DNA from 3 places in the Lysinibacillus sp. JNUCC-52 genome. Region 2 is predicted to be linked to each of the others. Evidence: a T-box and tRNA genes for the amino acid it is inferred to sense, from the RefSeq annotation. Region 2 holds a T-box; the other regions hold tRNA genes.
The links. A T-box is a leader RNA that pairs with one kind of tRNA and senses whether it is charged. The one in region 2 lies ahead of trpS (tryptophan--tRNA ligase), so its partner is inferred to be a tRNA-Trp.
Positions count from the first base shown of each region.

Region 1 (3,178 bases), 1.5 Mb from region 2:
CAACTACAATTAAGATCCTACTTATTTTCTTCATGCTATTCCCCCTATATTTACTCCCATCCTTGTTATCCTATTCATCAAGTAAAATAAATATTAACTAAAAAGATATTTTTAATAGTTTTCTTGCAATTAACACTAATCATTCCATACCCGTTTCAAAATACGCTTACACTTCTAATAGACTTCATAACTCTTGTAAAATAAAAAACCCCCTGCAACTTTGCAGAGGCGTTAAAGCTTATTCATTTTACTTATTTTGAATTAAACCAAAACCTAGTCCAGTAGGGTCTACTAAATAGGCAAGAAAAAAATCATTAAATTCCATTTTTTCTCGGACAATAGTAGCCCCATTCTCCATAGCTTTCGCAATAGAGTCATCAATCGAATCTACTTCAATTTGCACACGTACTCCATGTGGATAATCGCTTGGACCTTTACCAATTCCACCGTCAATACCATTTTGCTCGCTGGCACCTGTTGTGACAGCCCAGTAATCCCAACGAGGCTCCGCAATTTCCCATGCAAAAACTTTAGAATAAAAATTCGCTGCTTTTTCAGGATCTTGACTATTTAGTTCAAACCCTATTACTCGACCCAATTCATCTCCCCCTTTTTTCACTTGTAAAAATTAAAGAAAAATAGATGAAAGTACCTGCTAAACAAATAAGCACGATAGCAACTATTTTTTTAACCATTGCATAATCGCTAAATATATTTGTAAAGGCATCTAGAAATAAAAAAATAGCTGCTAAGAGTAGTAAAAATGATAATAGTTTATTTTTCATAAGTATTACCTCCAAACCTAACATCTAAAAATATAATAATTCTGAATATACAAACTTTATTATATCAAATACCTATTACTTTGCGCTTGTAATCTGCCATTATTTAAAAACAAAAAAGACCTCAACAAAGTTGTTGAAGTCTTTTAAATTCACTTTGGATACCGGTGGTCGGGGTCGAACCGACACTCCAAAGGAACACGATTTTGAGTCGTGCGCGTCTGCCAATTCCGCCACACCGGCATAATACTTTAGAGATAAAAAAAATCGGAGTATCCGATTAAGAAAAAAATATGGAGGCGGCAACCGGATTTGAACCGGTGATAAAGGTGTTGCAGACCTGTGCCTTACCACTTGGCTATGCCGCCATATTATTGGAGCGGAAGACGAGGTTCGAACTCGCGACCCCCACCTTGGCAAGGTGGTGTTCTACCACTGAACTACTTCCGCATAAATGGCTGGGGTACCTGGATTCGAACCAGGGCATGACGGAATCAAAATCCGTTGCCTTACCGCTTGGCTATACCCCAACAATGGGGCGACTGATGGGAATCGAACCCACGAATGCCGGAACCACAATCCGGTGCGTTAACCACTTCGCCACAATCGCCATTGCTTTATAGTTTTAATTTTAATTTTAATTTTATATTAATGGGGCGACTGATGGGAATCGAACCCACGAATGCCGGAACCACAATCCGGTGCGTTAACCACTTCGCCACAACCGCCATAAAATTAATTGGCAGGGGCAGTAGGAATCGAACCCACACCAAAGGTTTTGGAGACCTCTATTCTACCGTTGAACTATGCCCCTATTAAATAAAAACTGGTGGAGGGGGACGGATTCGAACCGCCGAACCCTAAGGAGCGGATTTACAGTCCGCCGCGTTTAGCCACTTCGCTACCCCTCCAGGAAAACATGGTGCCGGCTATAGGAATCGAACCCACGACCTACTGATTACAAGTCAGTTGCTCTACCTGCTGAGCTAAACCGGCAAAAAAACGATGGGTCAGGACGGAATCGAACCGCCGACACTTAGAGCTTCAATCTAATGCTCTACCAACTGAGCTACTGACCCATATTTATTATTTGAAAAATGGCGGTCCCGACCGGGATCGAACCGGCGATCTCCTGCGTGACAGGCAGGCATGTTAACCGCTACACCACGGGACCTTTATTTGGTTGCGGAGACAGGATTTGAACCTGTGACCTTCGGGTTATGAGCCCGACGAGCTACCACTGCTCCACCCCGCGACAATACTAATTTAATTTTATAAAATGGTGGAGGATGACGGGCTCGAACCGCCGACCCTCTGCTTGTAAGGCAGATGCTCTCCCAGCTGAGCTAATCCTCCATCTGGGTATTCGTTATAAATGGTGACCCCTACGGGATTCGAACCCGTGTTACCGCCGTGAAAGGGCGGTGTCTTAACCGCTTGACCAAGGGGCCTTACTAATTGGAATCGTAAGTGCTGGCGGAGAGTAAGGGATTTGAACCCTTGAGACAGTGTTAACCGCCTACACGATTTCCAATCGTGCTCCTTCGGCCACTCGGACAACTCTCCAAGAATGGCTCCGAAGGCAGGACTCGAACCTGCGACAACCTGATTAACAGTCAGGTGCTACTACCAACTGAGCTACTTCGGAATGATTTTATTATGTATAGCCTAGCGACGTCCTACTCTCACAGGGGGAAGCCCCCAACTACCATCGGCGCTAAAGAGCTTAACTTCCGTGTTCGGTATGGGAACGGGTGTGACCTCTTTGCCATCATCACTAGACTATTTGAAAGACATTACCTATTATAACATATAGTATTATAATTACAAGTATCTAAGAAATACTTTTTTATTCTTTCAAAACTGGATAAACGGTTCATTGAATGTTACAAACTTTTTTGGTTAAGTCCTCGATCGATTAGTATTCGTCAGCTCCATGTGTCACCACACTTCCACCTCGAACCTATCTACCTCATCGTCTTTGAGGGATCTTACTTACTTGCGTAATGGGAAATCTCATCTTGAGGGGGGCTTCATGCTTAGATGCTTTCAGCACTTATCCCGTCCACACATAGCTACCCAGCGATGCCTTTGGCAAGACAACTGGTACACCAGCGGTGTGTCCATCCCGGTCCTCTCGTACTAAGGACAGCTCCTCTCAAATTTCCTACGCCCACGACGGATAGGGACCGAACTGTCTCACGACGTTCTGAACCCAGCTCGCGTACCGCTTTAATGGGCGAACAGCCCAACCCTTGGGACCGACTACAGCCCCAGGATGCGATGAGCCGACATCGAGGTGCCAAACCTCCCCGTCGATGTGGACTCTTGGGGGAGATAAGCCTGTTATCCCCGGGGTAGCTTTTATCCGTTGAGCGATGGCCCTTCCATGCGGA
Region 1 is NZ_CP065546.1:3,476,535-3,479,712, reverse strand. It holds gene JNUCC52_RS17220 (S-layer homology domain-containing protein) at 1-34, opposite strand, end outside; gene JNUCC52_RS17215 (VOC family protein) at 248-598, opposite strand; gene JNUCC52_RS17210 (hypothetical protein) at 600-785, opposite strand; tRNA gene JNUCC52_RS17205 (tRNA-Leu) at 945-1,025, opposite strand; tRNA gene JNUCC52_RS17200 (tRNA-Cys) at 1,077-1,150, opposite strand; tRNA gene JNUCC52_RS17195 (tRNA-Gly) at 1,158-1,232, opposite strand; tRNA gene JNUCC52_RS17190 (tRNA-Gln) at 1,238-1,312, opposite strand; tRNA gene JNUCC52_RS17185 (tRNA-His) at 1,317-1,392, opposite strand; tRNA gene JNUCC52_RS17180 (tRNA-His) at 1,435-1,510, opposite strand; tRNA gene JNUCC52_RS17175 (tRNA-Trp) at 1,523-1,596, opposite strand; tRNA gene JNUCC52_RS17170 (tRNA-Tyr) at 1,610-1,693, opposite strand; tRNA gene JNUCC52_RS17165 (tRNA-Thr) at 1,703-1,778, opposite strand; tRNA gene JNUCC52_RS17160 (tRNA-Phe) at 1,789-1,861, opposite strand; tRNA gene JNUCC52_RS17155 (tRNA-Asp) at 1,881-1,956, opposite strand; tRNA gene JNUCC52_RS17150 (tRNA-Met) at 1,963-2,037, opposite strand; tRNA gene JNUCC52_RS17145 (tRNA-Val) at 2,063-2,138, opposite strand; tRNA gene JNUCC52_RS17140 (tRNA-Glu) at 2,159-2,233, opposite strand; tRNA gene JNUCC52_RS17135 (tRNA-Ser) at 2,257-2,348, opposite strand; tRNA gene JNUCC52_RS17130 (tRNA-Asn) at 2,354-2,430, opposite strand; rRNA gene rrf (5S ribosomal RNA) at 2,449-2,564, opposite strand; rRNA gene JNUCC52_RS17120 (23S ribosomal RNA) at 2,681-3,178, opposite strand, start outside.
Region 1: it has a tRNA-Trp gene. The T-box ahead of trpS (tryptophan--tRNA ligase) is inferred to sense a tRNA for this amino acid. The anticodon was not compared.

Region 2 (3,178 bases):
AAAGGATGCCGTTTATTTGTTTCGTCTTTTTATATTTTTAATGAGCTATGGATTAATGATACTTTCTATTGGCAATTTAATTTTATATTTAAATTACAGGACACTTGGATATTCCTGGTCGGTTGTCTTTAAATTTATTGTGCATACGACAGAATTTTATATAGCAATTGGAGCCTGTATTGTACTTTGTAGTGTTGTGCTTGATTTTGGTGTTGATCGAACAGCTAATTTGAAAGATAAGGTATAAATGTAACGGGTATCGCTAATGCTACTGCCACTTTTTGGGCCAAGTCTTCACCTTGCACATCATGATTTTTCGCTAAATATTCCATACCTTCAATAAATGAATCTGTTTCAAGATCAATCCATTCACCAAACTTACACATCCATGTTGTCAACTCATCTTGTAATGCCTCTTCTAACGGAAGTTGTTCTAATTCTAAATTGGTACGACAATGACCACACCATAATGGATCAGCACCAAAGTCACTTTCTAACAAAAGCGCTTTGATTGGTTTATTACAATGTTCACAGTACATGTGCTAATTCCTTTCTTAGCGACGTGTGCGGCCTAAGCCCATAGCTTGTTCCATACGCTTTAAAGTTGCGCTAGCAATAGCATTTGCCTTTTCTGCACCTTCATCTAAAATGATATCTAATTCAGAAGACTCTACAAGGTTATAAAATCTTTCTTGGATTGGTGTAAGGTGGTCGATAACTGCTGTAGCTACACTTTGTTTAAAGCCGCCATAACCGATACCTTCATATTTTTTCACTAAATCATCAATTGATACACCCGAAATAGCAGATTCAATCGTTAGTAAATTCGAAACGCCTGGTTTATTTTCAACATCAAATGCTACAATACCATCTGAGTCCGTTACGGCTGATTTGATTTTTTTCTCAATATCTTTTGCTGTATCTAAAAGTTTAATCGTTGCTTTTGTATTTGGGTCGGACTTGCTCATTTTTTTCGTCGGCTCTTGTAATGATTTAATACGAGCTCCAGCTTTTGGTAATTGAATTTCAGGGATAGTTAAAACGTCACCGTAGCGTTTATTAAAGCGCTCAGCAAGATCACGTGTTAGCTCAATATGTTGCTTTTGATCGTCCCCTACAGGAACAATATTCGTGTTATATAATAAAATGTCAGCAGCCATTAATGGTGGATATGTTAAAAGAGCTGCAGAAACAGTTTCTTTACCATGAGATTTATCTTTGAATTGTGTCATACGCTCTAGCTCACCGATAGAAGCAACACATTGTAGCATCCATCCAGCTTGAGCATGGGCAGGCACTTCTGATTGAATGAATAATGTAGACTTTTGAGGGTCAATACCAGTAGCGATATAAGTAGCAGCTAAGTTACGAATGTTTTGACGTAACTCTTTTGGATCTTGAGCAACCGTAATAGCATGTTGGTCAACGATACAATATATAGCATTGCCTTCTTCCTGCAATGCTGGGAATTGCTTGAATGCACCAAGATAATTTCCTAATGTCACAATACCTGTTGGCTGTACGCCTGAAAAAATTGTTGTCATAATAAGTTCCTCCTCGGTTTCGAAAATAAAAAAACATCATGCGTCCTCATTAGAAATAACTAATGAAGGGACGAATGATGTTCGAATCCGCGGTACCACCCTGCTTGCCAAAAAGGCCTCTTAGCTTCGTAACGTGAAGAGACGAGCTTTGCTAATAGGTATCAAGTATATACTTGTACGTTCACAAAGCTAACTCGGAAGTCCATTCCAAATGCATACATGATCTGTTTCCAGCAACCACAGACTCTCTATACATGTATATTGCATATGTACTACTCTTCGTCAGCGTTTTTAACTACATTATAAATGTAGATGTTTAGCGCAAATGCGCTTTTCTTATTGCACCACATTATAGTATAAAGACTTATCTAAATGCAAGTCTGCAAATTCAGTCTTTAGACTGAACTTTTTTTGTTTTGTCAAAAAAAGCAACCTGCAGTTTGAAAGCTGCGTCATGATTGTACACGTCTAAGTGACATTATTCTCGTTTGTATTTTTTAATTGAGAACAACTAGTTTCCGTATATTCATGTTTAAAATGACGTGCTTATGGGAATATTATTATTAGTTCGTAGGACATACAAAGGAATTAGACACTTTAAGGTAGTATTAAAAGACAGAATATTTTGTAACAAAGTCATTTACTATGCATTCTTTTTTTCCTTGGAACTATATTCAAATACAGCTGAGTGCTGTATAATGGAACTGTAGTTTTACATTACATTAATTCTAATTTAACAAAATGGTCTATAGATAACGAAAACAAAGAGAAAGGATGTGTCAGTATGATAGTTACTTTATTTACATCACCAAGTTGTACGTCTTGTCGTAAAGCGAAAGCATGGTTAGAGGAGCATGAAATTCCATATACAGAACGTAATATTTTTTCTGAACCGTTAAGCATTAGTGAAATTAAAGAAATTTTACGCATGACGGAGGATGGAACAGATGAAATCATTTCAACTCGATCTAAAATATTTCAAAAATTAAATGTAGATGTTGAAAGCTTACCGTTACAACGCTTATATGAACTAATTCAAGAATATCCAGGATTATTACGACGACCAATAATTTTGGATGAGAAACGCTTGCAAGTAGGCTATAATGAAGATGAAATTCGAAGATTTTTACCACGTAAGGTTCGGGCTTATCAATTACAAGAAGCACAGCGCATGGTGAACTAAAATCCTCCTATATTGCATAGATTAAATGTATTAGGTGTTACAAATGCAGAAGCATGCATGTTGTGACATCTATTTTTTTATGTTTTACTTATGTAAAAACCTTCAAACAAAACTAATAATTAATAGGTAAAAGTCATATATTTCCCTAAAAGTATGTTAAACTTGATTTAATCAAAATAGTTTACTACAATTTCAATAATTCAAATATCTTCTTTGAAATGGTGTATATCCTTTTCATTTTATGAAAGAACAGCATACAATAGAATTAGAGACAACTGTGAACAAAAAATTTATGATTACAGTTGCTCGATGACTTTTCTGTGGTGTGGTCAAAGGTTGAAAAACAAGGGAGTATGAAGGTTAAAAACAATGAATCAAAGCATACTAATGGAATAATACTGTTTTTCGACAAATGACAGTGAAGGGAGATGAGGTCTAGTGGACATCGAAC
Region 2 is NZ_CP065546.1:1,982,388-1,985,565, reverse strand. It holds gene JNUCC52_RS10105 (YuzI family membrane protein) at 17-247, shown strand; gene JNUCC52_RS10100 (immunity protein CdiI family protein) at 225-539, opposite strand; gene trpS (tryptophan--tRNA ligase) at 555-1,544, opposite strand; T-box leader at 1,608-1,839, opposite strand; gene spxA (transcriptional regulator SpxA) at 2,332-2,727, shown strand; gene mecA (adaptor protein MecA) at 3,166-3,178, shown strand, end outside.

Region 3 (3,178 bases), 550 kb from region 2:
TCTTGAGCGTGCAAGCGCACGAGAGCCGCAGTGAATAGGCCCAGGCGACTGTTTAGCAAAAACACAGGTCTCTGCAAAACCGTAAGGTGACGTATAGGGGCTGACGCCTGCCCGGTGCTGGAAGGTTAAGAGGAGTGGTTAGCGCAAGCGAAGCTGCGAATTGAAGCCCCAGTAAACGGCGGCCGTAACTATAACGGTCCTAAGGTAGCGAAATTCCTTGTCGGGTAAGTTCCGACCCGCACGAAAGGCGTAACGATCTGGGCACTGTCTCAACGAGAGACTCGGTGAAATTATAGTACCTGTGAAGATGCAGGTTACCCGCGACAGGACGGAAAGACCCCGTGGAGCTTTACTGTAGCCTGATATTGAATTTTGGTACAACTTGTACAGGATAGGTAGGAGCCAGAGATCTCGGAGCGCCAGCTTCGAAGGAGGCGTCGGTGGGATACTACCCTGGTTGTATTGAAATTCTAACCCATGCCCCTTAGCGGGGCAGGAGACAGTGTCAGGCGGACAGTTTGACTGGGGCGGTCGCCTCCTAAAAGGTAACGGAGGCGCCCAAAGGTTCCCTCAGAATGGTTGGAAATCATTCGTAGAGTGTAAAGGCACAAGGGAGCTTGACTGCGAGACCTACAAGTCGAGCAGGGTCGAAAGACGGGCTTAGTGATCCGGTGGTTCCGCATGGAAGGGCCATCGCTCAACGGATAAAAGCTACCCCGGGGATAACAGGCTTATCTCCCCCAAGAGTCCACATCGACGGGGAGGTTTGGCACCTCGATGTCGGCTCATCGCATCCTGGGGCTGTAGTCGGTCCCAAGGGTTGGGCTGTTCGCCCATTAAAGCGGTACGCGAGCTGGGTTCAGAACGTCGTGAGACAGTTCGGTCCCTATCCGTCGTGGGCGTAGGAAATTTGAGAGGAGCTGTCCTTAGTACGAGAGGACCGGGATGGACACACCGCTGGTGTACCAGTTGTCTTGCCAAAGGCATCGCTGGGTAGCTATGTGTGGACGGGATAAGTGCTGAAAGCATCTAAGCATGAAGCCCCCCTCAAGATGAGATTTCCCATTACGCAAGTAAGTAAGATCCCTCAAAGACGATGAGGTAGATAGGTTCGAGGTGGAAGTGTGGTGACACATGGAGCTGACGAATACTAATCGATCGAGGACTTAACCAAAAAAAGTTTGAAACATTCAATGAAACGTTTATCCAGTTTTGAGAGAATAAGTTCTTTCAACTGAATAAGTGAAGTGATGATGGCAAAGAGGTCACACCCGTTCCCATACCGAACACGGAAGTTAAGCTCTTTAGCGCCGATGGTAGTTGGGGGCTTCCCCCTGTGAGAGTAGGACGTCGCTTCGCTTGTTTTTTATGTGGAGGATTAGCTCAGCTGGGAGAGCATCTGCCTTACAAGCAGAGGGTCGGCGGTTCGAGCCCGTCATCCTCCACCATTTTAATATCAAAGTATTATATTGTCGCGGGGTGGAGCAGTGGTAGCTCGTCGGGCTCATAACCCGAAGGTCACAGGTTCAAATCCTGTCTCCGCAACCAAATTATGGTCCCGTGGTGTAGCGGTTAACATGCCTGCCTGTCACGCAGGAGATCGCCGGTTCGATCCCGGTCGGGACCGTCTTTTTTATTTGCCGGTGTAGCTCAGTTGGTAGAGCAACTGACTTGTAATCAGTAGGTCGTGGGTTCGACTCCTATCGCCGGCATCAGCCCTTGGAGGGGTAGCGAAGTGGCTAAACGCGGCGGACTGTAAATCCGCTCCTTAGGGTTCGGCGGTTCGAATCCGTCCCCCTCCACCAGTTTTTTATTTTAGGGGCATAGTTCAACGGTAGAATAGAGGTCTCCAAAACCTTTGGTGTGGGTTCGATTCCTACTGCCCCTGCCAAATTTTTTTAGATTAAACTACTGTTATAGTTCATATGGCGGTTGTGGCGAAGTGGTTAACGCATCGGATTGTGGTTCCGACATTCGTGGGTTCGATTCCCATCAGTCGCCCCATATAATTAATATTGGGGTATAGCCAAGCGGTAAGGCAACGGATTTTGATTCCGTCATGCCTAGGTTCGAATCCTAGTACCCCAGCCATTTTTCATTTATTAATAATATGAGCCATTAGCTCAGTTGGTAGAGCATCTGACTTTTAATCAGAGGGTCGAAGGTTCGAGTCCTTCATGGCTCATCATATTTGCGGGTGTGGCGGAATTGGCAGACGCACTAGACTTAGGATCTAGCGCCGCAAGGCGTGGGGGTTCGACTCCCTTCACCCGCACCATTTATTTTATTTACAAATTACATAATTGCCAGGATAAATAATCTTATGCACATGCGGAAGTAGTTCAGTGGTAGAACACCACCTTGCCAAGGTGGGGGTCGCGAGTTCGAACCTCGTCTTCCGCTCCAAATGTGCCGGGGTGGCGGAACTGGCAGACGCACAGGACTTAAAATCCTGCGGTAGGTGACTACCGTGCCGGTTCGATTCCGGCCCTCGGCACCATTTTTTAAATATTAAGCGCCCGTAGCTCAATTGGATAGAGCGTCTGACTACGGATCAGAAGGTTGTGGGTTCGACTCCTGCCGGGCGCGCCATAAAAAGATAAGATAGACAGTAACGGAATGTAGCTCAGCTTGGTAGAGCACTTGGTTTGGGACCAAGGGGTCGTAGGTTCGAATCCTGTCATTCCGACCATCTTTTAAAATTTGGGGCCTTAGCTCAGCTGGGAGAGCGCCTGCCTTGCACGCAGGAGGTCAGCGGTTCGATCCCGCTAGGCTCCACCATATTTATTTCCGGAGGTATACCCAAGTCTGGCTGAAGGGATCGGTCTTGAAAACCGACAGGCGGGTAACACCGCGCGGGGGTTCGAATCCCTCTACCTCCTCCATTTTCTTTTTTCGGGTCAGTAGCTCAGTTGGTAGAGCATTAGATTGAAGCTCTAAGTGTCGGCGGTTCGATTCCGTCCTGACCCACCATATGCGGGTGTAGTTTAATGGTAAAACCTCAGCCTTCCAAGCTGATGTCGTGAGTTCGATTCTCATCACCCGCTCCAAAGAGGGCCTATAGCTCAGCTGGTTAGAGCGCACGCCTGATAAGCGTGAGGTCGATGGTTCGAGTCCATTTAGGCCCATTAAAAAATTATTCCGAAGTAGCTCAGTTGGTAGTAGCACCTGACTGTTA
Region 3 is NZ_CP065546.1:2,530,609-2,533,786, reverse strand. It holds rRNA gene JNUCC52_RS12585 (23S ribosomal RNA) at 1-1,174, shown strand, start outside; rRNA gene rrf (5S ribosomal RNA) at 1,244-1,359, shown strand; tRNA gene JNUCC52_RS12575 (tRNA-Val) at 1,373-1,448, shown strand; tRNA gene JNUCC52_RS12570 (tRNA-Met) at 1,474-1,548, shown strand; tRNA gene JNUCC52_RS12565 (tRNA-Asp) at 1,555-1,627, shown strand; tRNA gene JNUCC52_RS12560 (tRNA-Thr) at 1,640-1,712, shown strand; tRNA gene JNUCC52_RS12555 (tRNA-Tyr) at 1,722-1,805, shown strand; tRNA gene JNUCC52_RS12550 (tRNA-Trp) at 1,818-1,891, shown strand; tRNA gene JNUCC52_RS12545 (tRNA-His) at 1,929-2,004, shown strand; tRNA gene JNUCC52_RS12540 (tRNA-Gln) at 2,017-2,091, shown strand; tRNA gene JNUCC52_RS12535 (tRNA-Lys) at 2,113-2,185, shown strand; tRNA gene JNUCC52_RS12530 (tRNA-Leu) at 2,194-2,278, shown strand; tRNA gene JNUCC52_RS12525 (tRNA-Gly) at 2,332-2,406, shown strand; tRNA gene JNUCC52_RS12520 (tRNA-Leu) at 2,412-2,500, shown strand; tRNA gene JNUCC52_RS12515 (tRNA-Arg) at 2,516-2,592, shown strand; tRNA gene JNUCC52_RS12510 (tRNA-Pro) at 2,616-2,692, shown strand; tRNA gene JNUCC52_RS12505 (tRNA-Ala) at 2,706-2,781, shown strand; tRNA gene JNUCC52_RS12500 (tRNA-Ser) at 2,793-2,885, shown strand; tRNA gene JNUCC52_RS12495 (tRNA-Phe) at 2,898-2,973, shown strand; tRNA gene JNUCC52_RS12490 (tRNA-Gly) at 2,977-3,050, shown strand; tRNA gene JNUCC52_RS12485 (tRNA-Ile) at 3,055-3,128, shown strand; tRNA gene JNUCC52_RS12480 (tRNA-Asn) at 3,141-3,178, shown strand, end outside.
Region 3: it has a tRNA-Trp gene. The T-box ahead of trpS (tryptophan--tRNA ligase) is inferred to sense a tRNA for this amino acid. The anticodon was not compared.